One region of the Labilibaculum euxinicum genome, then DNA from elsewhere that is predicted to be linked to it. Evidence: riboswitches for the same ligand, from Rfam matches in the RefSeq annotation. Region 1 holds a riboswitch; the other holds the start of a gene.

What was found. A riboswitch is a leader RNA that binds a small molecule or an ion and turns the genes downstream of it on or off. The one in region 1 is predicted to bind cobalamin.
Region 2: linked by a shared signal. The riboswitch ahead of ACY0M5_RS13110 (ribonucleoside triphosphate reductase) and the one ahead of ACY0M5_RS13665 (hypothetical protein) in region 1 are both predicted to bind cobalamin.

The regions. Positions count from the first base shown of each region.
Region 1 covers NZ_OY782756.1:3,418,535-3,433,769, forward strand. The annotation lists gene cobM (precorrin-4 C(11)-methyltransferase) at 1-1,120, opposite strand, end outside; gene cbiE (precorrin-6y C5,15-methyltransferase (decarboxylating) subunit CbiE) at 1,183-2,406, opposite strand; gene cobJ (precorrin-3B C(17)-methyltransferase) at 2,399-3,802, opposite strand; gene cobI (precorrin-2 C(20)-methyltransferase) at 3,809-4,513, opposite strand; gene ACY0M5_RS13655 (sirohydrochlorin chelatase) at 4,535-5,407, opposite strand; gene cobA (uroporphyrinogen-III C-methyltransferase) at 5,413-6,186, opposite strand; gene ACY0M5_RS13665 (hypothetical protein) at 6,277-6,507, opposite strand; cobalamin riboswitch at 6,539-6,739, opposite strand; gene ACY0M5_RS13670 (AMP-binding protein) at 6,953-8,596, opposite strand; gene ACY0M5_RS13675 (tetratricopeptide repeat-containing sensor histidine kinase) at 9,011-10,969, opposite strand; gene ACY0M5_RS13680 (DUF5808 domain-containing protein) at 11,082-11,294, opposite strand; gene ACY0M5_RS13685 (4Fe-4S dicluster domain-containing protein) at 11,542-12,597, opposite strand; gene ACY0M5_RS13690 (helix-turn-helix domain-containing protein) at 12,578-12,874, opposite strand; gene ACY0M5_RS13695 (4Fe-4S binding protein) at 12,885-14,819, opposite strand; gene ACY0M5_RS13700 (FAD-dependent oxidoreductase) at 14,914-15,235, opposite strand, start outside.
Region 2 covers NZ_OY782756.1:3,300,183-3,315,417, reverse strand. The annotation lists gene ACY0M5_RS13160 (HU family DNA-binding protein) at 1-386, shown strand, start outside; gene ACY0M5_RS13155 (MAC/perforin domain-containing protein) at 591-2,207, shown strand; gene ACY0M5_RS13150 (TonB-dependent receptor) at 2,391-5,207, shown strand; gene ACY0M5_RS13145 (DUF4876 domain-containing protein) at 5,221-6,453, shown strand; gene ACY0M5_RS13140 (DUF6850 family outer membrane beta-barrel protein) at 6,523-8,055, shown strand; gene ACY0M5_RS13135 (ABC transporter ATP-binding protein) at 8,067-8,954, shown strand; gene ACY0M5_RS13130 (hypothetical protein) at 8,958-9,629, shown strand; gene ACY0M5_RS13125 (DUF4857 domain-containing protein) at 9,750-10,973, shown strand; gene ACY0M5_RS13120 (hypothetical protein) at 10,985-11,512, shown strand; gene ACY0M5_RS13115 (PepSY-associated TM helix domain-containing protein) at 11,496-12,050, shown strand; cobalamin riboswitch at 12,318-12,501, shown strand; gene ACY0M5_RS13110 (ribonucleoside triphosphate reductase) at 12,608-14,761, shown strand; gene ACY0M5_RS13105 (anaerobic ribonucleoside-triphosphate reductase activating protein) at 14,791-15,235, shown strand, end outside.

The DNA of each region.
Region 1 (15,235 bases):
AAATTAAATCGGGTGCCCCAGGCCCCGCACCAACAATAAAAATCTCCCCTTTCCGCTCCTGTTTTGCATCCATTGCCAGAGCCAAAGTAAAATGCTTTCCATTTGCATCAACATGCTTGCTTTTGGTTTGGATCAAGGCTTTCGCACCACTCGCAATTAGTGCCGATGCCTCGGATACATTTACAGCTCCCACTTCACGATGCGCTGCCGCAGAATAGGAAACTTCACCTTCCTTCTCATTTAATTCTTCGGAAGAATAAGTAATGAAGGATAAATTAGTTGTTTCGCTGAATTGTTTATAAGCCTCTTCGTTGGCCTTTACAGTGATACTGTGAATGCTTTTTAAGGATGCAAAAGCCAAGCGGTTTGCCTCAAACCGGGATCTTAATTCATTTTCAAAAGCTTCTACTCCAATTCCTTTTTGTGCACCGGTACCAACCACGATGCACTTAGGGCGGAAAAACAAACTTGGAATATTTGTTTCGTACAAAGCGGGAGTCACAGCTATCAGCAAATCAAAATCTTCCTGTTTAATCTGATCAAATTGATAGAAAACCTCCACAAAATCAGGACAGGAATCCTGCAAGCTTTGCGTCCCCCCGTTTTTCACCTCTAAAAGTAATGCTGTTTTCTTCTGATTTACAAAGGCAGCAATCAAATCGTTCTCAGAAACATTCTGATATTCATTCGTCCAGTTATATTTTTTGCCGAATATATCCAATGGCCATACCTCCAATGTATCACTTGCTGTTGTAATTATCGCCGTTCCATTGGTGATTTCAGCAATTTGCTGAGCGTACTCATTCGCACCACCTTTGTGTCCCGACAAAACCGACTGCACATATTTCCCGTGCAAATCCATATTGATTACTGCCGGATCTATCGCTTTATTCTGTATAAAAGGAGCAATACTTCTTACGCAAATGCCCATAGCTCCAATAAAAATCAGCAAATCGGCAACCTGAAAAGATTCTGAAAGAAAATCCGGTAAAGAAGAAATTTTATTGCTGCCCGGATATCCGGCAACAGAAACAATCGTACTTCCTTCCATTTTTGCAGCAATGCGTTCGGCAGTTGCTATAGCAAAACTGTTATTGATAATGATGAATGTATTGCTCATGTATTTTTTCTTTTAGCTATTAGCCTGTCGCCAATAGCTTTTTCTTAATTATTTTCTTTGTGTTACTTCGTGCTATCCTTCGTTTCCCTTTGTGGTAAATTCCTTTTTTTAGCCTGAAATATTACAATCGGGTTATGATCATCCTGCTGTATAATCATCTGATCGGTAATCTCCATTTGAAGCTCTTTTGCTGCCCTCAGAAAATCCAGCTTTGTTGCTTCGCTAACCGCATTAAAAACAATGATCCCATCATCGTGCAAAACAGCACACAACCGATTCATCATTTCGTTTAATTTACCTCCGTGCCCGCCAATAAAGATCCGATCCGGACTTTGAATTGCAGACAAATCAATATTGAAAAAATCACCGTGAATGCCATCTATTCCAGGCACGCAAAATTTTCGTTGATTCAGCTTCAAAAGCTCTTTCGATTCTTCTCTGCGTTCAAAAGCAGTCACCTGCAAATGCGGGGCAAACTGCTTGGCTTCAATAGAAACCGAACCCGTGCAATATCCTACATCCCAAAGGTGTTTTGCATTATTCAATTCCAAAAATGAAATGGAATTCAATCGGATGCTTCGCTTGGTTATCATCTTTGGCCTGCCTTCCAGAATGTGAAAATCAGCCTCGTGAATGCCCAATGTCCGTTTGATCTCCCTCTCCTGAATTAGAATCAAACAATTTGGATGAGCAAAGTCCTTACCAACAACCTCATGAAATGAAATTTCTGTACAATATTGTTCTTCTCCTCCCAGTTTTGAACCTACAATCATCTTGTAATTGTCGAAACCGGCATCCAGCATTCTTGCGGCAATTGTGGCCGGTGTTTTTCTCTTATCGGTAAGAACACCAATGCATTTTTTACCGCGAATCAACTCCTGATCCAAATTCACCCAATTTCTTCCGGTCAGGGTGCAAATTGTCATTTCGCCATATGCCAATTGAAACTCATGTGCCAGCAACTGCAAACTGTTGAAATAAGGGTAAACCTTTATTTTTGTATCCGGAAAACGGCACTTGATCGTGTTACCGATACCAAAAAATAGTGGATCTCCGGATGCAATCACCACAATGGGTTCATCTATCTGCTCGTAAACCAGAAAGGTTCCCTCCAATGGAATAACAACATCAATCCATTTGGAATTTTCAGGCAAATAAGAAGCAACCAAATTTCTGTGGCGCTTTCCTCCCGAGAAATAGTGATGATTTTGCAGCACCTCCTTCACCTCATCAGATAGACTTACTTCCATTCGGTCTGGTATGCCAATGATGTAAAAATTAAACATCTCTTCCGGGTTTTAAATCGTAAGCATCTTCCAAGCTTAAAATGGCATTCACAATGGTTGCAGCCAAGGTAGAACCACCTTTTCGTCCTTCAATAATAACAGCGGGTAAATCTGTAAAACTCTTCACTCTGTGTTTTGATTCTTTTACATTCACAAATCCAACCGGAGCCGCTATAATCCCGGCTGGCTGAATGTTTTTACTTCTCATTAAGTCAGTTAATTCAATCAATGCTGTTGGCGCATTTCCAAATACATACAAAGCGTCGGGATGCTCCTCTACTGCCAAACGAATTCCCGCCTGAGTGCGGGTGATACCATGTTTTACGGACAATTCCATGGTGCGGGGATCGTGCAAATAACATTTGATCTCAACGCCCATTCTCTCGCAGGCTTTTTTGCGAATTCCCGACTGAACCATAGTAACATCAGTAATAATTACACCTCCTTTTTGGAGGTATTCATTCAATTTTGGAGCTGCATTGTTCTGTACTTTCAAAATCTCAGGCAATTCAAAGTCTGCCGAAGTATGAATGCAATGCAAAAGAATCCATTTTGTTTCCAAGGGTAAATCCATTTCTTTCAATTCTGCAGCAATTGTTCGAAAGCTTTCCTGCATAATCAAAGGACCCGGTCTTCCCTCCTGTTCTTCTTTACTGTAGTATCCACGTGGTGTAATAAACCGATCACCTGAAATATAGCTTTGCGAATTCCCAACAATCACCAGCGAAAACATGTCTACCATTTCAGGATCAAAATCGCGTAGGTTTGTCAAAGTAATTTGTTCCTCGGCACGAGCCACCTGGCGCACAATGGCAACTGGTGTTGTTTCTTCTCGTTCTTCCAAAAACAGTTCCCGTAAGCGATACAATTGCCAATATCTTTTATTGCTTTTCGGATTGTAAATTGCAGTTACGAAATCGCCCATCGCAGCTGCCTTTATTCTCTTCTCGATCAAAGCATAACTGGTGAGTAAATCCGACAAGGAAAGAATGACTAAATCGTGACTTAACGGTGCACCCAATTTTGCAGCCACAGCCTGAAAAGCAGAAATCCCGGGTATAACTTTTAGCTCTACTTTCGATTGTGTTTTCTCAGCCATCTCGAAAACAAGCGATGCCATTCCGTAAATGCCGGCATCGCCAGAGCTGATCACAACAACATCTTTCCCTGTTTCAGCCAATTCAAATGCCTTTTCGGCGCGCTGCACTTCCTGACGCATTCCCGTATCCATGCATTCTGTTCCTTTTTTCAGGAATGATTCTATGAACTGAAAATAATATTTGTATCCGATCACCACATCGGCTTCTCTTATTGCATCTATTGCCGGATTTAAAAACAGATCCGGACTTCCTGGTCCAAGGCCTGCAACGGTTATTTTTCCTAATCTATTTGGCATGATATATTATTTATTTCCGTAAAAAATTAAAATGGCGAAGTATGGAATTTTCCTGTCCTTCAGACTTTCCATATCGGTGCAGGTAAACTGCTTTTGAGTTCCTAAATATTCACCGTAAAAGAACTTCAGATCACTATTTTGAATGAATACTTTAATCCAATCACGAACCATTGATAACTTCATCAAAACGACAGTTTGGTTCTGCTCCAGCAGAGATTTCAGTTCCTCTTCATCCTCTATGTCTGGAGCGATTAATAATTTATCGTTCTGAGTTGCCAATGCCAGTTTTCCTGCTGATCCTCCCAAAATAAAAGCCGGAACTCCCGGAATCATCTCAAAATCGACACTATTCTTCCTGAAATCTTCAAGTAAATAGGAAAAAGTACTGAAAAATGAAATATCTCCTTCGCTCACCACTACTACCTGTTTGCCCTCTCCAACATCCTTCTGCACTTTCAGAAACAAATCTGCATATGCTTTTTCTGCCGCCGATCGATCCTTGCTCATCGGTACTGTAATCGGAACAAACTTGTTCTCTTCTACACCCAGTTGTTTCAAAATCACCAATGAAAAACTATCCTGATTCCCTTTTGATGATTGCGTTGCCGGATAGTAAATCTTCTCTGATTTCTTCAAACAGTTCAAAGCTTTCACCGTAATTAACTCAGGATCTCCAGGGCCTAAGGCCACTCCAAACACTTTTCCGCTCATATCTTTTATCTCGTATTAGAATTAATGATGATGATGATGTCCTTGATCATGACTTTGTCCGTGACAATGCCCGTGATCGTGTCCGTGATGATGATGTGGTTTTACTCCAGTTAAATCAGTACTCATTATTAGATCAACTTTTCCATCCAACACTTCCTGTAATCTTGCATTTAATACCTCAAACAATCCATTTGCATCACCTAACAGAGGTGCAATTTCGATGTTCTTATCCGGGTTTTCTTTTGCAAAATGTTCCATTATCTCGTATGCTTTATCCATATAAACTCCTGGAAAGAATACAAATGGTAACATCATAATATTTTTGAACGGCAAAACCTTCAACCAATCCAATACCACAGGCAATGCCGGATAAGTCATGCTGCTTGTGTAAGCATTAATGGCAAATGGATACTTGTATTTTTCCTGAATTAATCGGGTCATTTTCGCCAAATCTCCATTAGCCTCAGCTTTGGAAGCTCCAATACCTAATCCAAGGAATGCAGTCTCGTCGCTCTTCCAATCCTTAGCTTCAAGAGTTTCATTTATTAGCTGCACTCCATACTCAACCATTTCATTGCATGTTCCGATGTAATTGGCCAACTGAATTTTCACCTTATATTTTTCCTGAAAGCTTTTTAGAGCGTAAGGAATATCTCTTTCCATATGTACTCCGGTAAAAAGAAATACTGGAACAGCAATAATCTCTGTCACACCTTTTTCAACCAATCGTTTTACTCCTGTTTCAAAATCCGGCTCCGAAAGCTCCAAAAATCCAAATTCAACCTCATAATGCGTAGTTTGAGATGCAAATCGCTCCGCAAACTCTTGAAATGCTTTCGCTCCCCTTTCTTTGCGGGTTCCATGCCCACATAATAAAATTCCTTTTCTGTTCATAGCTATCAAATTTCTGTTTTGGCCATTTGATTAATCAATGGTGATAATTGTTCTGAATAAGCAACTACCTCCCCAACAATAAAAATTGCCGGTGGCTTAAAGTCGTGCTGTTCCATCTTTGCCACAATATTTTCTAAAGTTCCTTTCATTACTTCCTGTTCCGGCAAAGTTCCCCAACGAATCATTGCAACCGGTGTTTCCGGTTTCCTGCCATTTGCCATCAGATTACGAACAATTCGTGGAGCCTGAGTCACCCCCATATAGAAAACCAGAGTATCAATTCCCGCCGCAATCTTATCCCACTGAATTTCTGTTTTGTGATTTTCGCACTGATGTCCTGTGAAAAAAGCTACTGAAGAAGCCACATTTCTTAATGTGACAGGAATACCTGCTGCTCCGGGAACCGCAACCCCAGCTGTAATTCCCGGAATCACCTCAAATTCAATGTCATGCTCCTGCAAACCAAGTATTTCTTCAGCTCCCCGTCCGAAAACGAATGGGTCACCACCTTTTAAACGAGCAATTTTTTTTCCCGATAAGCCAAACTCAATCAGCATTTTATTAATTTCCTCCTGAGGATAGGTGTGTTGTTTGTTCTTTTTACCAACGTAAACAATCTGACAATCAGGTTTGCAATATCCTAGCAATTCCTTGTTTACCAAATAATCGTATAAAACAACTTCTGCATTTTCAATGGCTCTGATTGCCTTCAGTGTAATTAATTCCGGATCACCTGGCCCAGCTCCAACAATGCTTACTTTACCTCTTTCGCGTATCATATTATATTGATTTTAAAGGATTCAAACCTATGTTTGCCTTTAATTATGAGCACATCAATTCTAACCTGTTGTGAAAAACAAGTTGAATTATCAAATTGTATTAATTGGGAATAGAAATTGACTCCAAAAATTAAAATTTTGCAAATGACGTTTTTCAGTCTTTACTTCTTTAATTAATATGATCATCAACCTGTTTGCTTTAGCAACAAACGAGATGAACAGAGAGTCATCTGTAACTGATCTGAATTTGAAAATTTGGTTCCGAAATAATGAACCAAGCATAATATGCCCCGCAGGCATAGATTTAGTAATTTTCTTCATAATCTTACTTTTAGTCCCGAAAGTGTCGATTAAACAAAATTGCTTTTTGGCAGGTTTTCTGACTTTCTCCCTCTTGTTGCGCCTTCCCATATCTTCCATAAGATACAGTGACATCATGCAACAGAGTTTGGGATAGAGATTACAGCTGCGGGTACAGTTCCGGACTCAAACCGGATTCCCTCTTTAATATCAGATCAAGGGATATGATATTGCCAAATCGCGAAACAAATGTATCAATATTAATTCAAGATACTAACAATCTATTTTATGAATGTAAAAACCAAAGCAAACCACCCACTACTAAACGCTGATTATCATGCAAATAACAAACACAGTAAGATCTTATTTCTGTCTAAAAACATAAAGAACAAGAAATTTTCAGATATAAAAAAACACCCCAAATGTTAGGTATAACATTTGGGGTGAAGTTTAGTCTTTTTTGTTTCTAATGGTATAGAAACCGCTTTATTTTATGCGTTGCCGTTTTTTGAAATGGATCAATTTGGGCGATCACTAACTGAACCTGCGAAAATTTATTTACACGTGAATTCACATAAACCTGTAATTCCTGCATTAACTCATCAACAGTGTCATCGACATAATTTCCCACCTCTTTTTTAAGATGTTGATATTGTTGTTCCAATTCCTCATAATTAAAATGAACCATTGCAACCAATTTTCCTTTCTGTTCAATAACTACAGACTCTATTACATGTTTAAAGTTATTGATTACCGATTCTATTTCTTCCGGATAAATGTTTTCTCCACTTGATCCAACAATCATATTTTTCAATCGACCTTCGATATATAAATAATTGTCTTTATCCATTTTTGCTAAGTCGCCGGTTTTAAACCAACCATCTTCGGTTAAAACCTCCTTGGTTTTTTCGGGCTCTTTATAGTAACCCATCATCACATTATCACCCTTTGCCCATACTTCTCCAATTTGAGTAACAGGGTCTGGATTATTGATTTTCAGCTCAACTCCGACTAAAGCAGGCCCTGTAGATTGAAATTTAGTAATTGCCGGACCACATCCTGCAATTAATGGTGCTGTTTCTGTTAATCCATAACCAATTGCATAGGGAAATTTTGCTTCACGCAAAAATAGTTCAACCTTAGAATTCAATTTAGCTCCGCCAATACCAAAAAAGGTTAATTTACCACCAAAGGTTTCCATTAATTTTTTTCCGGCAATTGCATTCAGCTTCTTGCGGAAAAACGGAATTTTATATAAATATTTGGTAACGGCTTTCCCATTAATCGACGGTAAAATTTTACTCCTGTAAATCTTCTCGATAATCAGTGGAACCGAAAACATGATGGTTGGCCGTACTTCTTTAAATGCTGACAATAATAATGAAGGCACGGGAGCTTTTCCTAAATAATAGATACAGGAACCGGCAATCATCGGAATCACATATCCCAAAGTATTTTCATAGGTGTGCGACAAAGGTAAAATTGAAAGAAAACGGTCCGTTTCATCTATAGGATGGATTGTTTTTGACAGAATAGCATTGGAGCAGATATTTTTATGAGACAACATAACACCCTTAGAGTTGCCTGTTGTTCCAGACGTATAAATAATTGCCGCCATATCATCCTCACAAACCTGATAATCCTGCTTTGGTTTTTCAGAAAGATCAAATTTCGGTGAAGATTCATTTGTATGAATTAAATTGAAATCTTCAATTGCAATAATCGATTGTAAGGTTTCAATTTTAAGGTTTTTAATTTTAGAACGCAAACCTGTCGAAACAAAAACAGCTTTTGCTTCAGAATGGCTTAAAATATTTTCAATCTCAAACTGACTAAAATCAGGTAACATTGGAACAACAACTGCACCCATAAAAGTTGTTGCATAGTAGGCCATTCCCCAATTAGGCATGTTCGTGCTCAACAGAGCAATTTTATCACCCGGTTTAATTCCCAACTTCTCAAAAAATGCAAGTAAGGCTTGAATATTTGCATAAACCTCGTTATAAGTAAAGGGAGTTTGCCCAACAAGGGCCATTGCATTACAGTTGCCGAATTTCGCTGCAGTTTCCGAAAAAAGCGCAGGAAAAGTTAAACTTTTATACTGTTTCATCATGGTTTTATTTGTCCGTTGTAGCTCAATATTAAGGTTGAATTAATACAAACTACATATGCAAGTTATAAAAAAAACAACATTGGTATTCAATTTTCACCAAATAGCTTAATCGATTGTATTTACATCAAACAGATAGTATCCCACCCAGACACTTGTAAATAAGCATCTTGACACATACTATACTTCACTGCAACACTAAAATAATTCCACTTCATAAATCCTGAAATAATTCTTTTTTTAATACATTTAAGGCTCCAAACCTTAACCTGTATCCATGAAGCCTCGTCAGTTTCTCTCTTTATCTGCTATTGGTACAATTGGCTTACGAGTCAGCCACAAAACATAGAAATGTAGTAAAAAATAGAATCGGGAGATAAGAAAGAAATATTTAATCATGAATGATTCTTTCTTTTAACCAGGAAACTCTATTTCGAAAGTACTTCCCTTTCCCAATTCGCTTTTGACTTTAATTGTTCCCTTGTGAATTCGAATTAATTCGGAACAAATACTTAAGCCCAAACCTGTACCCTGTTCTTTGTGCAGACCTTGAGTACTATTTGTTGTTTTTAAATTATCAAACAATCCATCCATAATTTCCTGCGACATCCCAGTGCCATTGTCTTTTACTTTAATGTTAACATGAGATTTTGTTCTGGCCGCATCCAATCTAATCAAACCTCCTTCATTTGTGTATTTAATGGCGTTTGAAATTAAATTATTTAAAATTGTTCGGAGAATATCAGGATCGGCCATAACCTCTTCTTCAATTAAATTATCGAATTCAATCTTTATCTTATACTGTTGCAGTTTTGATTCAAAAAAACTGTTTAACTCATCAAACAGGCGATCAAATGATATTGGTGTTGGGCAATACGAAATAGCCCCTGTTTGTGATCTCGACCAATCCAATAGATTGGTTAACAACTTCATTCCTTCCACTGATGATTGATGAATATAATCGGCAAACATCTCCGTATTTTGATAATCACCTTCTCTGCTTTCTTCCACCAATAATTCACTAAATCCAATTAAAGAATTAAAAGGATTTTTCAAGTCATGAGAAATTACTGAGAATAATTTATCCTTTGTCTGATTAATTTCGGCTAACTGAAGGTTCAATTTCCGCTGTGACTGATAGCGCCAATAAAGAACAACAGCAATTATCAACATCAGAATGATAATGATTACTAAATATGATTCTTGAAATTTTCGGGATTCCAATTCCTGCTCTGTTTCTGATAAAGCTTGCCGAATCATAAATCTATTTTGCATCTCTTCAACAATCTCAAACTGCTGAATAGAAAGAATGGAATCATATGTTAATGAAAAATGATTATAACTCTCAATCGCTTTTGATTGATCATCAACAATTTGATAAAGCTCAGCAAATGCTTTATGTGTTTTTAAGATTTTGTTATTTAAGCCTAATTTATTGGCTATATCTAATGCCTTATGAAGAGCAATTTCTGCTTTATTCCGCTCCTTTTTATGAGCATAAATGAAAGCTAAACCAATATAATCATCAACCAAACCAAAATTATGCCTGCGCTCCTGATTTAATTTTAATGCTTTCTGATAATATTCAAATGCTTTATCGTACTCCTTTTTCAGATAGAATATATTAGCCATTCCAGACAGACAAAACGCAACATATCTTACATTATTTGAACCCAGACTTTTTTGATAAGACTGCTGATAATATTTCATTGCAACATCAAGATCTCCTTTTGCTTCGTAAGTCCGTGCAATTTCCAAGGTAACCGACCCCATCCCCAATTCATTTCCTAACTCCTTCCACAATAATTTTGCCTTTTCAAAATATTCCAATGCCAAATCAAAATCTTTCTTCTCACGATGTACCAGACCCATATTCACGTAGGCATATGATTTTCCCGCAGAATGATTAAGAATATTGAATATCTGCAATGAATATTCGGAAAATTTTAAGGCCAACGGTATATTTCCAGTTAAAAAATATAAATCCCCTAAATTGTTATACGAATAAGCCAGCTGCACTGAGTCTTTTTGCTGCAGACTATACTCCAAAGCCCGATGTAAGTATGGAATTGATTCTTTCGTTTTGTATAAGTAGTGCAATTGAACGACTCCAATAAACCCATAGAGTCTTGGCAATTCTTTTTTTATATCATATTGAATAGCTAATTGCAAAGCCTGTTGCCCAAGAATAATGGCAGAATCAGAATTAATTTCCCGTAAACTCCAGCATCTATCTCCCAGCAATTTTACCTTTTTCGTAATTTCTACCTCCGAGAAAAGTTCAGAAACAGTTTTTCCTCCCGACAGGGCAAACGTGACTGTGGTAGCAAATATAAATATGATAAAAATAAGAAAGCGCCGGAATCGTATCATCAAGTGTCCAATTAAGAAAACTAAATATAAAACAAATTCCATCGAGAAAATTGATTTACCAAAATTATGAATAACCTTTTTGAGTAAGGATATTTATATGGATGTAGAACAACTAAAATAGTTGAGAACCTACAATAATTAACACAATTGCAATCACAATCAGATACGCATATGGATTTGCAAAATTAAAAGTCCACCCCAACATCGGATTGTATTTTGGAACAATTAATCGTGGATCTTTTCGGTTGCAATAAAATGGTCCATGCCAATTTCCCAGATTCTTACTCATTGAATCCAGTAAATGTTGATCAAGTTTTCTTCTCATGATTAAATATTTTTACTTCTTGATTTAACCTTTCATAAAGATAAATAAAACAGATACCAACAAAAAAATGGCCTCAAATCAGAAAACTAATTTGAGGCCGCAATATTCTTTCGAACTTGAAATTCTTTAGCAAGACTATTAAATTAATTCCCGTCATTTAAAAAGTAAAGTGAATGAAAAGCAGATCCAAGGACACTTTACTTAGCCAACAGTCATTAATTATATTGCCCTGTTAAAACAATTTTAATTAAGATATCGAAAGGCTTTTTAATTTCTCAAAATACATAGCAAACGAACGATATAAAAAATGTGTCCACTTCCCAAATGGCACTATAATAATGGCCCACTGTACAAGAACTGTTAAATGAATTAAATACATCCAAATATTAGTCTCCAAAATATCTAAATCGATAAATAAACGGACAACAAAAGCACTCAATCCCATTAGAAATAGCCAGATTACAAAAAACCAGTCGCTTGGATGTGAATTTTTACTCACCTGCGTTTTTTTGTTAAGGCGTCCAATCATGAAAATAAATGTTACTGAAAAAATAACTGCACTTTCGAGATAACCCAAAACCAGAATGAAACTGCTGTCGGTTGCAAACCAATCCAAAAACACTGTTGTGAAAAGCAATGATAAATAACCAATTACAAGGATTAAGTGCTGAAACCAACGGGTTTGACTATCATCACAACCCAATGTTCTTTTTTGGGTAAACATATGAACAATCAGTTCGCTAAATGATTTTAAATAAGCAGAGAATGACACATTCACCTTTGGTTTTCGGATTACCATATTCCACATACGAATAAGATTCGGAAGTAAAATCAGTAGAAAAACACTACCAATTGCCGACATCTCAAAATAATGACCGTAATGCAATAATAATTCAGGTTCAAAATTAAGACTTGATGCAAACCAAATTACTCCTACTGCCAACAAAACAAATGCAATAACAGATGTACTTAGAGATTTATACAGCATCCCTGAAAGCCCTGTCCAATCATATTTTGAAGTCAGGTATCTGCGAAGTGACATCATTAATTCACCTGGCTCTGCTTCACGTGGGCACGTTGCACTGCAATCACCACAATAATAGCACAACCAAGGTTCCAATGAAGTTTGAATTTCATTTTCCAAACCAAGTACACTATATCTTACCATTTTCCGTGGAAACGAGTTGTCTTCGTCTGACAAAGAGCAAACAGCTGTACAATTCCCGCAATTATAACATGCGTTTGTATCAAAAGCGCCATAGCTTTGCAACTCAGTTGTGAATTTAGGATTTATCCTTGCCATTGTCTTTTATTTTGTAATAAAAATATTCGTCCATATCATCAAGGTCGCCTGTTTCAACAAAACCGTATTTCATCAAGCTCATCAACTGATACAACACCTCATCTCCAGGTATATTTAGTGCTTTGGATAGTTGAGGAACGGTTTTATCCCCTTCTTTCAAAGCATCCATCAGTATTTTTTTTGTTTTTGTAAAATATTTAAGGTTCTCCATAACCTCTTTGGCTACAGGGTTCTTTTCTTTCCGATATTTTGCGGTTTTACCTTTTTCAACTTCCATATTAATAGTTTTAATCGGTTGATACTAAAGCGTCAATCATACTTTCAATTTGATTGTCAGTATATCCAATCAATTCAATTGCATTGGACGGACAAACAGGCATACACATTCCACACCCTTTACAAACAGATTCATTTACAGCTGCAACCAGCTTACCATTAACATCTGTTTTTGTTAAAGCACTAAATGGACATGCATCATCACATTTACCACACCACCCGCAGTTATCCACATCAATTTTGGCAATAGTAGGTGATAGAGAAAGTTCTCCCGAAGCAATTAATGAAAAAGACTTGGTTGCAGCAGCCAAAGATGAATTCATTGATTCCATAATATTCTTTGGCCCTTGAGAAGCACCAGCAATGGTTACACCATCAATTACTGTTTCAACTGGTCGCAGCTTCATGTGAATTTCATTAAAGAAATTATCTCTTCCTCTGGGAATTTTCAGAAGACTGCCAATTGAATTGTCCTGGCGGGGTACCATACCAGTTACCAAAACCACCAAATCAGCTTCCACTTCCAAAGTTTTATCGGCAGTTAAAATATCGTTAATAGTAACAATAGTCTTGTCACCTTCCTTAGACACAACCGGTGGATGATTTTCAAATGACTGCAAATAAATATCCCCCAAACGAGAAGATTCATCGTATAAAACTTCCTGTTTCCCATAGGTTCTAATTCCTCTGTTAAAATGGAAATTATACAGATCTTTGTATTTCTTTTTAGCAGTGATTGCTGCATGTATGGTAGCTGTGCAGCAATACCTTGAGCAATATTTATTATCCCCGTCAACCTGACGACTGCCTACACAATAGATATAGGCGACATTCTTAACCTCTTTTCCTTTATAAACAAGCTTATCATCGCAATAATGAACCAAACGTTTAAATTGAGGAAGAGTAACAACATTATCAATCGTTTTATAACCAAATTCGTCATTTTTTGGCTCGTATGGATCAAAACCTGTTGCAAGAAGTACAGAACCAACTTTAATATTTAGAAATTCATCCTTCTGACTAAAATCAACATTTTCGCAAACTTTTTCACACTCTCCACAGTGGGTACAATTCTCTATGTCGATTACCGGAAGTTGAGGATATTCACCGGGAAAATTGTGATAGATAGCCTTACGTGTAGTAATATTAAAGTTAAATTTATCGGGAACAACTACAGGACAAACTTCAATGGCTTTCCCTAAATTACCCTCGTTGCAATCCAATTTCATATGACGAGGAGCAATTTTCACCTTCAATGAGATATTTCCAACACTCCCGCTATTCTCAATAATTTCAGCTCCTGTAAACAATGTAATATTTTTGTGATTCATTGCTTTGTCGTAAAGACGGGTAATTAACTCCTTACCGGTTTCTTTTGACACAAACAAATCATCCCATTGAGCAACTCTACCCCCTACAAAAAATTCACGTTCTATTAAATATACCTGAGCTCCAGATTCGGCTAATTGGATTGCTGAACGAAGACCTGCAATACCGGCACCAACAACAGCTACAGTATTAGTCGCAGCTACCCGAAATGGTTCAAGGGCATTCGACCTCTTCACTTTCGCAACAGCCGCTTTTACAATCTGAATTGCTTTCTCGGTTGCCCCAACTTTATCATCAGAATGAGCCCAGGAAGCTTGTTCTCTGATATTTGCATGAATATAATTGTATTTATTCAACCCGGCTCTTTCAGCAACAGCGCTAAATGTAAGTAAATGTAATGTGGGAGAACAAGAAGCAACAACGGCACCATCCAATTGCTTTTCTGCAATATCTGTAACCATATCCTTCTGGTTGGAATCTGCACAGGCAAACATAGTTGTTTTCGATAAAAATACGCTTTCATCCTTCTCAATCTCGGCCCGAACCTTTTCCACGTCAACGTAATCTGAAATATTCCCTCCGCAATGACATACGTAAACACCTATTTTCTTTTTCATATGATTATAATTTGCTTTGTTAATTGCCATATGGAACTTTCCATGCTGGAATAATCATCCTCCTGTATGTCAAAATATCCTTGGCATGGACGTTTCATAACGATGCCCTCCTTAAATAGCTTGTAGTTTCTGCAGAAGCAGCACCTGCTGACAATATTGAATCAGGAATATCCATTGGACCCGTAGCTGTACCCGCAACAAATACGCCATCAATGCTGGTTTCAGCTGGACTGGCCAGAATATCATTTTGATTGATAAATCCATAATCATCTAATCGTAACGATTCACCTTGGAAAGAATCAGAAATTTCAGAATTAGACATCACACCTACTGAAAGTACAACCATATCGTGTTCTGCTTCCTTCACCTTACCTTCTTCAATATCTTCGTATCTTAGAATTAAGTTTCCGTTTTCC
Region 2 (15,235 bases), 120 kb from region 1:
TGTCAGTAAAATTTGTAGTAAGAGAAAAGGGGAATCCAAGTAAGCCTACTGAACCTAAAAAATGGTATGCCACAGCTAAATCGAGTGGTGAAATTAGTTTTAAAGATTTGAGCAATGAAATTGCAGAAGGCTCTACCACCGTAAGCGATACCGATGTATTGGCAGTGCTAAATGATCTCACCAAACTCTTGAGCCGACATCTTGCAGCAGGAGAAATTGTGCGTTTCGGAGATTTTGGTTCTTTTCAGGTATCGGTAAAAAGTACTGGTGCCGAAACAGAAAAGAAATTCCACGCAGGGCAGATAATAAAATCAAAAATCAACTTTCGCCCCGGCAACGACCTGAAAGATATGTTGCTCACCCTAAAATATACGAAAACAGACTAGCATAAACAGGATTGCTAAAAACTAGTCCATGAAACACTCTATGCCTTTTACTAAAACGATATATACGATTTCCCCAAACGATATAAGCAATTTTTGGGAAAGGTATAGATGGCTTAACAGAAGCTTTAGTATGACTTCAAATCAATAATTAAACGCGCAACTGCTTGCAGTTGTATTTTATTAACTACTTAAATGTTTTAACAAATGAAAAACTTACTGTTATTTTTTACCTTTTGTATGTTTATACTTGCATCCTGTGATAATGATACTCAGGAAGAATTTATAGAAAACTCACAAGATCAAATTAAAAGCAAGGCAATCATATTAAAGGAACGAGATCCCAATTCGCCACTTATTTTGTCGAAAAAGGTGGCTGAAGAACCAGAAAGAAAATTGAAATCTGGTAACGAACCTTTTCAAAAGTATTTGGGAAGATCATTTAAAATGAATACGCTTCCTCTAACGGATTATAAGAACTTTGGACCAAGGGTAATTGATTTAGAAAAGTACCTTATAAATAATCCTGATGGTACAGATACCGACAGAATAGGCTATACCGATAACTATTCGTTTGCATATTCTAGATTTAGCAAGTATTTGGAAAAATCAACAGTCAAAAAGAAAGTGAAAGGAGGTTTCAAATTGAACTTGGGTTTGTTTTCAATTGGCGCTAGAAAAAGTATGGAACGTACTTTCAGTAAAACGACCGTGGAAGAAAGTAACCGCGTTTTTGGGGAGTTGCATTATTTGTATCAAGATTCCAGGTATTGGCTCACAACAAATAGCTATGATTTAAAAGAAATGAGATATTGTTTATCTAAAAGTTTCTTGAATCATTTATACAATAATACTCCATCTGAATTCTTTGAAACCTATGGCGGTTTTGTAATGTGTGATTTCATTGTTGGCGGAAAAGCTACTGCTTTTTATTCAGGTGTTTATAAAGGCAATGAGTCTTTAGAAGCACGTGGGAAGGATATGAATTCGGATATCGGGGCATCTTATGGCAAAACGGCATCAGGTGATTTCGGTATTGGAAGAGGTTATACAAATGGCAAAGAGCTTACGAATAAATTTACTGATTTAAGAACATCAGTGAAAACTCTTGGAGGAATAGGAGCAATTGCCGCTTTTACGACTCCTGAAAAAATAAGTAGTATTAATGTTGATTTAACAAGTTGGCTGGCTTCATTAAATAACAAAAATAACCATAGTATTATTGAATTTTCAGATAATGGGTTATTACCAATCACTGAATTAATTAGAGAAGAAAATCTGAAAGAGCGTATTGTGAGGGCAATCAGGGGTAATAATAATCTCGTTGCTAACTTTAGAGAACCGGTACTTGTTTATGCACATGATGAAGAAAATGACTATGAATTAATATTCTTGGTTACAAGATATGAAGATGCTGTAATATTGCATTACGATAAGTATCAGGATGCAAATTACACAGCTAGCACTATTAATAAATATACCTCTAAGTATAAAATTAAAACAGTGGATAGGAGTGAATGGTTATCTTATGAATCTCCCGTGCCAGATGATCCATATTTAACACTTACAGCTTATTATGCAGGATATGTTCCTGAGTTTTATCCTGATCAAGATCCAACAGATCTTGTAGGTGATAAGATGAAGAAGTTTGTTCACAATAATAGAACTTATTTAATATCTCAAAATCCGGCAGTAAAATTTGCATACTCGATTAATGATGATTATATCTTGGATACTTACGGCATAAGAGAATGGGTAAAAAATATGCCAACAATCCAATTAACCGAACAACATTTGGATGATTATATTATTGTGGCTTTATAAAAGCAAATCTATACTTTAAGCTCCCTATCAAGACAATTGATAGGGAGCTTGTTTTATTAAATCATCATAAACAATGAGTAACCTCAGGTAATATCATTATTTATGAGGATTGTGCAGACTTGTAATCCAATATACCTTTGTCCCACTTATTAAGAGTAAATCTTAATAAGAAGATGAAAGCCCATGAATAAAGGGCTAACTAATGGCAAAAAATGTTGGATTGACATGAAATTAAGTTCTCTTATTGTATTGTTTGTGCTTGGCATAACATTTATACCTTCACAAGCTATTTCTCAAACACACCCAGCTGTAAAGGGCAGGCTTGTGGCAAAAGAATCGGGCAAACCCATTGCTTTTGCAACGGTTGTGCTGAAAGAATCATTAAAATGGTCAACCACCAATTTAAATGGAGAGTTTAGCATTGACAATGTACCTAATGGAGAATATACCATTATGGTTTCGTGCTTGGGGTACCAAAAAATACAAGATACCATTTCACTTACAGCACAAAGAAAGCCATTCACATTGCAAATGAGTGTAGAATCGCAGGATTTATCAGAGGTAATTGTAATTGCGGAAGAATCGAGAGAAAACGGAACATCTTCCACCATTAAGAAAGAGGCTTTAAAACACTTGCAGCCTTCCAGTTTTGCCGATATTTTGGAATTGCTTCCCGGAGGTGTAAGCCAAAAGAATTCGATGACCACGATGAAATTGATTTCATTGAGAGAGCCTGGTAGTGCCTCTAGCTTTAGTAATGATTCATATGATTATAATTCATCCTTTGGAACATCATTTGTGATTGACGGACAGGCAATTTCCAATGATGCAGAATTGCAAAATGTAACCGGATCTTATAGTTCAGATCGTTACATAAGGCGACGAAATACGACTGGTAAAGGTATTGATATGAGATTGATTTCTACAGATAATATTGAATCTGTAGAAATTGTTCGAGGAATTCCTTCTGTAAAATATGGGGACCTCACCAGTGGTTTGGTCAATATCACACGGGCTTATAAAGCAAAGCCCTTGACTGCAAGAATTAAAGCAGATCCAGGTTCTAAATTGTTCTCGATAGGAAAAGGTGTGAATTTGGGAGGAAGTAAAAGCTTGAATGCCGATATTGATTATTTGGATTATAAATCCGATCCCAGAAATCCGAAGGTAAATTACACTAGAATAACTGGATCAGTGCGTTATGGAAGCAGATCAGAATCCGAAAATGGCTTATTTACTTTTAATACAAATATTGATTATACCGGATCGTTTGATGAAACTAAGAAAGACCCGGAGATAGACCTACCAGAAACTGATAAGTATAACAGTAAATACAATAAAGTGAGTGCAGGTACCACTCTTTCATGGCAGTCTTATAAATCTTCATTCTTTAAAGGAATTGAGGCTAGAGTTAATGGTAGTTACACACACAATCAAAAGGTCATAGATAAGTCGGTACTGGGAAATAATACACCCATCATGACCAATAGAGAGGAAGGAGAATTTTACAGTGAGTATTTGCCGTCATCCTATTTGTCTCACCTTGTGGTTGATGGCAAACCTATCTATTTGTTTGCAGATGTTTCATCGGATTTCCAATTGGATATTTTCAATGTAAAGCAAAACATTCTAATCGGAGCAGAATGGAGATACAACAAAAACTTTGGAGATGGAGAGGTGTATGACGTAAACCGTCCATTGTATCCAGGAAATGGCAGATCAAGGGTTTCAAAAGATATTCCTTCTATTCAACGACTGTCATTCTATATGGAAGATAAGTTAAGTATTCCTATTGCGAATCACAGGTTAAATCTACAAGGGGGTGTAAGAGCAACACAGGCCTTGAATATGGCATCGGATTATGCTCTCTCAGGGAAACTCTATTTCGATCCCAGAGCTAACATGAGATGGCGCTTTCCTAAGTTCAATTTATTTAATAGAAGTGGATATGTTGAGTTAACTGGTGGATATGGGATGCATACCAAATTCCCAGGGCTGACACACCTATATCCAGATATGCTTTATCTCGATATCGTTCAGCTAAATTATTTTTCTCAAAATAAAGATTTAAGACAAGTACAGTATAAAACCAAAATGATTGATCCAATCAATTATCAGTTGAAACCCAATAGAAATGAAAAGTTTGAATTTGGATTTAATTTAAAATTGGGAAAGGCCAGAGCTTATGTAACAGCATATCACGAATTGCTTAAGAATGGATTTAAGCGATTGGGATATTACGAAACAATGGGTTTTAAATTATACGATGTATCATCAGGACCTCATCCCGATGAATTAAGTGGACCACCAACAGTCGAACAATTCGATTATGAATCAAGAAAAGAATTTATCTACTATAGTAAAAGAGCAAACGGCGCACGAGAAGAGAAAGTAGGTGTTGAGTATCAAATTGATTTGGGACAAATTGATGCCATACACTCAAGGGTCTCAATTAATGGTGCTTGGATGAGAGCTAAATACGATTTAAGCGATGCAACTTACAAACACCCAAGTACAGTAATCGATGGAAAGGATTATCCATACATAGGATATTACAACTGGGACAGAGGGAAAGAATATGAACAGTTCAATACCAATTTTAGAGCGGATACTCATATTGAAAAATTTGGTTTAATGTTCTCAACAGCCATACAGTGTATGTGGTATCATCAATTTAGATATAATCCTCATGATGGTATGCCTGAGTATTATTTTGATATGGATGGAAATCAGTTTGAATACAATGAATCACACACAACAGATCCGTTATTGCGATTCTTATATCACAAACCAAGTCCAAATGACTTTGACTTGTATAAAACTCCTATTGGTATTGATGTGAATCTTACCGTATCAAAGAGCATAGGTGATCAGATGGAACTATCCTTTTATGTAAATAGAATTTTAGATTATCATCCGGATTATACGCGTAGTGATGGCACTAAAGTAACTCGAAAAGTATCTCCATACTTTGGAATGGAACTTAATATTAATCTTTAAATAATAATAAAAAATGAAAAAACTGATATTCGGTTTAAGCCTTTTAATGGTAGTATCCTTGTTCTCTTGCAGCGATGATGATGATCCAATATTGCAATCAGATTTGAATTTGGTGTTGAATCCACCTGCAAAACTAAAGGCACCAACATTTAAGAATGGTACGGTAACTGTTACTAATGTTAATTCCGGAGAAGAAATTTCCAAGGATTTATATGGATTCATGCTTCCAACATTGAACCTGGAAGATGGTCTTTACAATTTTACTGTAGAAGCCGAAGTGGATTATTTTACTAGAGATGTTGATGATAAAATAATTTATGCTACCACGGGGATTAGAGGCTTTAGCGAGAATGTTGAAGTTACAGGAGGATCTTTCGATCTTACTATCGACTTATTTGAGTACAGAAAGAATACCAGTTTTGTGATTTCAGAAATCTTCTTCAGTGGAACAAAAACACCAGAAGGAAAACAGTATAATGATGATAAATACTTTGAAATCTATAACAATACGGATAAAATCTTATATGCTGATGGTTTATGTATTGCGGAATCTGAACTAAATACAGCTCAGTCATTGAATGAATATACTCCTGATGTACGAAAAGAATATACACCTGTTAGTTCAGTTTATAGAATTCCTGGAGACGGAGATGATTATCCTGTTGAACCTGGAAAATCTATTATTGTATGTGACGTAGCCATTGATCACTCTGCTGAGAATGCGAATTCATTTGATTTATCGATTGCAGATTTTGAATGGTTCGATGGTGCTGATGTTGATGTAGACGTACCGGAAGTTCCTAATATGGAGAAAATGGTTTCTACTTCAGCTTCTGTTTGGGGACTTCACAATCGTGGATTTACTTCTTATGTGATCTTTAAGATGGATGATATGACACCAGAGAAATTTAATACTGATAACGCTTACCACTATCAATATACTTTTGTATGGGGTGACTTTGTGAAAGTTATGGATTTTGATGCTTGGAAAGTTCCAAATAATATAATTATCGATGCAGTAGAATGTTCTACTGTTTCTGATTACGAATGGAAAGCTCTCGATCCATCATTAGACCTTACCTGGACTCATGCTGGTGACGGGGATGATGCTCGTTACGGAAAATGTGTGAAGCGTAAGGTAAGTCACAAAGAAGGTAATCGTATTGTTTTATTGGATACCAACAACTCAGAATTCGACTTTATTCCTACTGCTGATCCTACACCAGGTATAATCGAAGAGGAATAATCCAATATTAACCTTAAAGAAGATCCCTTGGACTTGTCTCTGAGGGTCTTCTTTAATTTTATTGTTTACATGCTAACACAAAAGTTAAAATCCATTCTTGGAATTGTCATTCTCTTAAATTTAACAGCATCAGCATTTGCTCAAGATAGAAATGCGAATGCCGTTGATTTTGAAAAGGAATTAATTCAAATACAAAGTGGGATTTGGGATAATCCTGCTATGCTAGGTCATCAATACAATAAATCTTTTACCGATGTTTCTTTGGCTTGGAAACAGAGGAAAGCAAATGGCTTGTACAGAATTGAAACTGGAAACAAAACATCCTCAATTGATTTTGATGCTTATTCGTTTAAAAGACGTGAGAAAAACTTTGTGTTTGGAAGAGCAAGTTACAGCAAAAACAATATGGATAATATTAAATGGAATACAGTAAGCGATTACAGTGAATTGGCTCCATATATCGTGGCGGATACTATTGGTGGAAAAACGTACGGCGAAAATTATTCATTCGAAGGAATATACAGTCTGATTCAAAAGAAAAGTACTTATGCCCTTCAGGCCAAATATAGATCCTCAGAAGATTACAGAAAATTAGATCCACGACCAAAATCTACCGTTTCTGATTTAGAAATAAAATTAGGAGGTACAAGAGAAATCAATTCAAAATATATGATTGGTCTGTATGCAGGATATCATGATTATCAGCAAGATCATGAAGTAGATGCGTTGCGACCTGGTACAGGGATTAAAGTTTTTTATCTGAGAGGATTAGGTATTAGCGATGAGAATTTCTCAACGGTTGTAACCAATAGTGGAGGTGTTGGTAATATTTATGAAAAGAAAGGGTATTCACTGGGTACACAATTGATTCCCATTGGCCAAACAGGATGGTATCAGTCATTCTCATACAAAAAGTCGAAACTGGAATTATTAAAAATAGTTGGGACAGGCTATGATATTGTGAATGATTTAGATGCTAAGGAGTTTCAATTCACTTTAGGAAAGCAGTATCAGTTCACTAATAAAATATTCAAAATAAATTCTTTCGCATCTTATCAAAGTAAAACAGGGTCTGATTACAACTATAATTATAATAGACAACTTTTAAGTGTCATCGAAAAATATTCAGCCAAGTATCTAGATGGAGGTTTTACAAGTATTTTATTGGTAAGGGGTATTAAGCACAGTTCTTTGTATCAAATGGAAATTAAATACTCTTCTGATGAGTCAGAATATAAGATAGCTAATTCTAAAAATCCCAAACAAGAAGTAGAACATGTAACGCTTAGGCTAAATACAGGAAGAAACTTACAGTTTAGTAAATCTAGCTTGAATATAAAACTCGAGGCATTAGCCCAATACTGCATTAATAGTGATTTAACAACTTCATCTTTGGCAAAAGGAAAGGCAAATGAAAGTTTGATTGTTCCAAACTATGAGTATTTAAAAAGTGATTGGCTGAGCTTGGCTTCGAATATTCGATACGATTTCGACACAAAAAATACTTATGGTATTTATACCAAACTAGCTTATCAATACATGATAATAGAAAATTCTAAATCACAATACAGTTTCAATTTTGCAATTGGATTAACACTTTAAACATATATTTTATGCAACAAGCTATTGTTGAATGCAAAAACCTAACTCACTATTACGGCAAACGCTGTATTTATGAGAATTTGAATTTTGAAATCCCGAAAGGACGAATTTTAGGATTATTAGGAAAAAATGGAACAGGTAAAACCACAACAATTAACATTTTAAACGGCTATTTACAACCACGAAGCGGAGAATGCTTAATGTTTGGCGAAAGCTCGGCAAACCTTTCACCAGAAACCAAACAAAAAGTTGGTTTATTAATTGAAGGGCATGTTCAATATTCTTTCATGAACATTTCGGAGATTGAGAAGTTTTATTCTGCCTTTTATCCCAAATGGAGAAAGGATGCTTACTATGAGTTAATGAAACTGCTGAAAATTGATCCCAAACAGAAAATATCCCGAATGTCGTGCGGACAAAGATCGCAGGTAGCCTTGGGGTTAATCCTGGCACAAGATCCAGAGCTTTTAATTCTCGATGATTTTTCGATGGGCTTGGATCCTGGTTACCGCATGTTGTTTGTTGACTATTTAAGTGAATATGCTAAAGCGGAAAATAAAACCGTTTTTGTCACCTCTCATATTATTCAGGACATGGAACGATTGATTGATGATTGTTTGATTATGGATTATGGTCGTATTGTGATGCAAAAGCCAGTTAGTGAACTTCTTGAGTCATTTAAGCGATACAGATTTACATGCGAAAAGCCCGAATTGTTGGACAATAGCAATCACATTTATAATTCAGTAAGCATTAAAGGGAAAACAGAACTTTATTCATTACTGTCGAAAAATGAATTGGAAAAATTACTAAGCGGTAATGTTAAGGTAACCAATTCTATACAGGAAGAAAGTTTGAGTTTAGAAGAGGCATTTATTGGATTAACCGGAAAATATTAAGAGATGATAAGAGCATTATTATTTAAAGAATGGAAAAAAACCAAATGGTTTGCCATAGGTGCATTTATTGCCGGAGTAATTCTTTTGACATATCTGTTTTTAAAACTAGGCAGGTCGTTTCGAATGGTAGGTTTAGAACATCTTTGGGATGTAATTGTAAACAGAGATCAGTTTCTATTCCGAGATTTAAAATTCTTTCCTCCTGCGGTCGGATTTTGTTTGGCTTTAGCACAGTTTGTTCCTGAAATGGTTCAAAAGCGAATCAAGTTAAGTTTGCATCTGCCATTGTCCAATCGTAAAATTGTTTTCACAATGTTAGGATTTGGAATGACATTGCTGATGATAATTTTTGCGATGCACTTACTAATACTTCTGACATTCTCTGGAATTTATTTTCCTGTGGAAATAACCGCGAGCATGATATATACTTTACTGCCATGGTATATTGCCGGATTAGCGGCTTATGCAATGATGTCATGGATTTGTTTGGAGCCAAGTTGGAAACGAAGGATCTTCAATACTTTAATCATGTTTGCAAGCCTTCAATTGTTTTATCTGACCGATTTCCCCGGAGCATACAGTTTTGTAGTGGTAAGTGTTGTTATTATTCCATTTTATGTCTTACCGTTTGGCTACTTCTCGGTTCAACGTTTTAAAGTTGGAATTCAGGATTAATATGTTCGCTTTTAATAGATATGAAAAAAGCATGCGAAATTTAATGATTCAATTATTCACACAAGAGAGTGATTAAATATTCATGAGAGTAGTATGCTGCAACTGAGAAAATAGAAACGCATGAAAAATAGATATTCAATAAATTATTTAATAGTTATTTTAGGCACCCTGCTATTAGCATGGTTGTTGCCTAAATCTTATCATCTGGTTACCGATATAGCTTCAAAAAATATATTTACTTATTATAGTTCTGTTGACAAAGCTTTCTGCACCATCGATTTTGATGATAAGGAAGAACGTTTGATTCGCAAAAACATGAATACCAATAGAGTGTATTCTGAATTAGAATTCGACAGTATACTACCAATGTTTTATTCCAGACAATTAATGGCAGACGGAAGAATGCCCAAAAGTATTCATGGCAAGCTTATTAATCCAAGGGAAGTGAATTCTAAGAAATTCTTTTTTAAAGTAAATCCTACTGATAAAAATAAGCCGCACATAGGTCTTTATACTTTGTTTGAGTCCATGTCGGGACGAGTTAGAATTGAAATGCCTGGTGATGTTTTTCGTTTAAATTCTAAAATTGAGTTTATCAATCCCGAAACCAATCGGGTAAATGAAGAAAAAAGTCAATGTTTTAATAAGATTTTTGAGAAAAGGGGTTTTCGATTTCCTGCTAAAATGGCAGCGGGTAATCCATCAACCAGAAAAGCCTACGATGAAGGCTATTTTATTATCGATAATGACGATCAGATTTTCCACTTAAAAATGGTGAATGCAATGCCTTTTTTGAGGAAAGTTTCTTTACCTGCAGGTGTAGTTCCGGAATACATTGCAACAATGGAACCAGACGACAGAAGCTTTTATGCCTTTGTATTTGATACAAATAAAAGGCTCTACATTATCACAACTGATGCTTACAAACTACAGGAAATTCCAACATCAGCTTTCGATATCAATAAAAATCAATTGTTGATTATGGCAAATCCTTTGTTCTGGAATGTCAATGTAATATCATCGAAAGGGAAAACAGTTTTAGCTCTTAATGCAGATACAAAACAGGTGGTTGATGAAGTAACATTTAAGCAGGATATTACAGAATCTGCTTATAGTAAATTTATTTTACCATTCGCAGTTGGATTTACAAATGCCAATACCAAATACATCAAACCTATGGTTTATTTTGGATCTTATTGGGTATTACTAACCAATTTACTATTGACATTGGTATTTGTTTTCATTACGAGATATCGGAAACAAAAAATACAATTGTTTTCAGTGGTTTGGATTGCAATTACAGGTATTTATGGTTTTATCGCAAACATTATATTTAATCGTTAAACAATTTAGAAATGAAAAAGTTAATATTTACAGCATTTGTTGCTTTAAATGTATTGGTCTCGTGTAATCAAATCAATAAAAAACAGGCAATAAAAAAAGAAAATGGGAAGGAACATGTCGCTAAAACCATTGCTCAGATAATGGAAACAGCAGAGCAGAATGTAGGGAAAGAGGTTTATTTTGAAGGAATGGTAAAACATGTATGTGCTCATTCGGGTCGTAGAGCGATATTACTGGATGAAACAGGTAAACTGTCGTTAAGAGTTGAAGCTACGGGAGATATCAAGGGTTTTAACCGGGAATTATCAGGTTCTACGATTGCGGTTAAAGGAACGCTTCAAGAGAACCGTTTATCTGAAAAGTTTATTAACGATTGGGAAGCAAAAGTAAAGGCTAAAGAAGATGCCGAAGAAGGGGGAGAACATTGTGCCTCAGAAATGACAAATATTAATCAAATGCGCGAATGGATGAAAAAGGCAAATAGAAATTTTTATTTAGTTTATTTTGTAAACGGAACTTCGTATGAAATTGTGGAATAGTAAAAAGTTGAATAAAAGCATAAGGTCTCTGCATAGAGATCTTGGCTATTTATTTATAGGATTAACCTTGATTTATGCTGTGTCGGGAGTCTTATTAATCTTGAAAAAAAATGAGAAAGATCCTTCGTATCAGGAAATAGTTTTGGAGAAAAAAGCTAAACCAAATTTAAGTCCAAAGGAATTTAAGTTATACTTTCAAAACCATTTTAAAGACTTGCCAAAGTTAACACAGGTAATTCCGGCAAATGGAATTTATAATATCTATATTAAAGGTGGGTTGGGAGAGTATTACCCTAGTAGCGGTAAGGTTTTACTAACAACATATAAAAAGGTGCCGGTGTATAAGTTTGTGAATGATATTCACTACAATTCAGGCAAAAGGTTTTCATCAATAGCCATTATTTACGCAATTGTATTAATATTTTTTGCCATTTCCGGAGCTGTTATGGTGAAAGGGAAAAATGGATTTAAGAAAAGAGGCATTTGGTTAATGATGATTGGTTTTATTATACCTGTACTTTTGTATTTTTTCACTTAGTTTGTACTTAGACAAATTCGTATTTGAAGTTTTTCTTTAAGGTAAATTCAAAAAGTAGGATACAAATTGGTTCGCTTTAAATCCCATTTTTAAGATGAATTCTCAAATACTTTCTTGCATAGTAGTAGATAAATTCAATTTACTAAGTTTTCTTTATTGAGGATATTCTTTCCTGAAAAAGAATTGAACCGTGTTTCTTCCTCTTTCATAGCTTATTGACCAATAACTGTTAATAACTCAGATTGATTATCATATTTTTTCTTCTTACTATTGTGTTGATTTATAGGTTCCGAAAGGAATAATAGGGAATCACGTTTAATTCGTGAGCTGTCCCCGCAGCTGTAAGTCCTCATATTTTTGGTTTCTGAAGCCACTGTTTTATCTCAACTAAAATGGGAAGGCAAACCAAAAGAGGACAAGCCAGAAGACCTGCCTGTAATGATTATTCGTAGCTTTCGGGAGAAAGGCAGAGAATGAGGATACACTATTCGATGTATCTTCCTATTCTATATTTTCCTCAGAAGCTATCATTTTTTTCAAAATCAAAAAACAATAAAATGAAAATGAATGGTAGTGTATCCGAATCTCAAATTCGGAAAAGAAATGGTCAGGTTGTTAAATTCAAGTCTGATAAAATTAAAAATGCAATCAATAAAGCATTTCAGGCAGTAGGTGAAGAGCGCGTTGAACTAATCGAATTTTGTGTCAGTCAGATCATGAAAGAGATTGATTTTTCGGGAATTCCCAATGTGGAAGAAATTCAGGATTTGGTAGAGAAAACACTATTCAGATATGACTTGTTTGAAGTTGCGAAGGCATTTATTTTATACCGGAAACAACATGAGTTGGCTCGCGACACCAAGGAATTATTTTCCAATTTAAACTTGGTTGACGATTATTTGAATCTTCAGGACTGGAGAATAAAAGAAAGCGCGAATTCGTCATATTCTCTGCAGGGATTGAATCAACATATTTCGACCATTGTAAGTTCACAATATTGGCTGAATAAGATTTACCCGCAGGAAATTGGAGATGCTCACAAGAAAGGAGCGTTTCACATTCACGACCTTGGATTCTTAAGTGTGTATTGTGTAGGGTGGGATCTGGAAGATCTTTTATTAACAGGTTTTAAAGGCGCATCGGGCAAATTGGTTAGCCGGCCGGCCAAACATTTTCGTACCATTCTCGGACAAGTGGTCAATTTCTTTTATACCATGCAGGGAGAAGCCGCCGGAGCCCAGGCATTTTCGAATTTCGATACCTTATTGGCTCCCTTCATAAGGTACGATCAATTGGATGAAAATCAGATTAAACAGGCTCTTCAGGAATTTCTTTATAATATGAATGTTCCTACCCGGGTAGGTTTCCAAACACCATTTACCAATGTGACCATGGATTTAAATGTTCCAAAATTTATGAGTGATCAGCCGGTAATTATTGGCGGCAAATTGATGAACGAAGTTTACGGGGATTTTCAGGTTGAGATGGATCTTTTTAATAAAATTTTTGCACAGGTGATTGAAGAAGGAGATGCCAATGGAAGTGTTTTTTCTTTCCCAATACCAACTTATAATATCACATCCGATTTTGAATGGGATAAACCAGCGTATGAAAACATTTGGAGAATTACTGCTAAATATGGAATTCCGTACTTTTCTAATTTTGTAAATTCTGATTTGTCGCCTGATGATGTGCGAAGTATGTGTTGCAGGCTGCGTTTGGATAAACGTGAACTGGCACGACGTGGAGGAGGTCTGTTTGGTGCAAATCCGTTAACCGGTTCGGTTGGAGTGGTAACTGTAAATTTACCTCGTTTGGGCTACGAAGCAAGTAACGAAGCTGAATTCTTTAAGCGGTTGGAGCATCTGATGAATTTGGCGAAAAATAGTCTGGAGATCAAACGAAAAATGATTGAAAATTTAACGGAAAAAGGATTGTTCCCTTATTCAAAATTTTATTTGCGTCATTTGAAAAACAGGAATGGCAAATTTTGGCAAAATCATTTTTCAACAATAGGTATTGTTGGAATGAATGAGTGTTGCCTGAATTTTATTGGAAGTGATTTGGTCTCGGAAGAAGGAAATGCTTTTGCACTTCGGATTTTTGATTTTATGAAGCAAAAACTGGTTAGTTTTCAAGAGGAAACTGGTAACATCTATAATTTGGAAGCGACTCCGGCCGAAGGAACAACCTATCGTTTGGCTCAGCTTGACACCAAAACTTACGATGATATAATTGTTGCCAATCAGGAAAACTTCCGAAACGGAGCAGCACCTTATTATACCAACTCTTCGCAGCTTCCGGTTGCATATACCGATGATTTATTCGAAGCTTTAACATTGCAGGACAAGTTGCAGACGCAATATACCGGAGGAACTGTGTTTCATACATTTATTGGAGAAAAACAGCTTTCTGTTGATGCCGTAAAGTTGTTGTTGCAAAAAATAACCAATAATTATCATCTCCCATATATTACCTTATCACCTACATTTAGTATTTGCCACGAGCACGGATACATTTACGGAGAACATGAATTGTGTCCTAAATGTGCTAATTCCGGTCAACGGACGGAATGTGAAGTGTTCTCAAGAATTGTTGGTTATCTGCGTCCTATACATCAGTGGAATGATGGTAAGAGACAGGAATTTAAAGAGAGAAAATTATTTGACAAAAAGGCTCATGTTGAGGAAGAAGAACAGGTCGTTTGCTAGCTGATTTTTCACCATCTTAATTTATTTCAATGCAAATATCAGGATTTATAAAGAACAGCTTAATTGATTATCCTGGAAAGGTATCTTCGGTGATTTTCACTCAAGCTTGTAATATGGCATGTAGGTTTTGTCACAATTGGGAGCTGATTTCGAAATATCACCCCATGGGAGATTCAGTTGGTGAAACTGAGGTGTTGAATTATTTAAAAAAAGCGAAGGGATTTATTGATGCCCTTGTTATTACCGGAGGTGAACCAACTGTTCAGTCAGATTTGGTCGCATTTATACGTAAAGTGAAGGAATTGGGACTATTTGTAAAATTAGATACGAATGGAACCAATCCCAAGCTTTTAAGAATCCTGATGCAGCAGAATCTGATTGATTATGTGGCAATGGATTTGAAGACTGTGCCTGAATTATCTGCATATAAAGGAATTGTTGGAAATCAGTTTACAGAAATTCAACTGATGAATG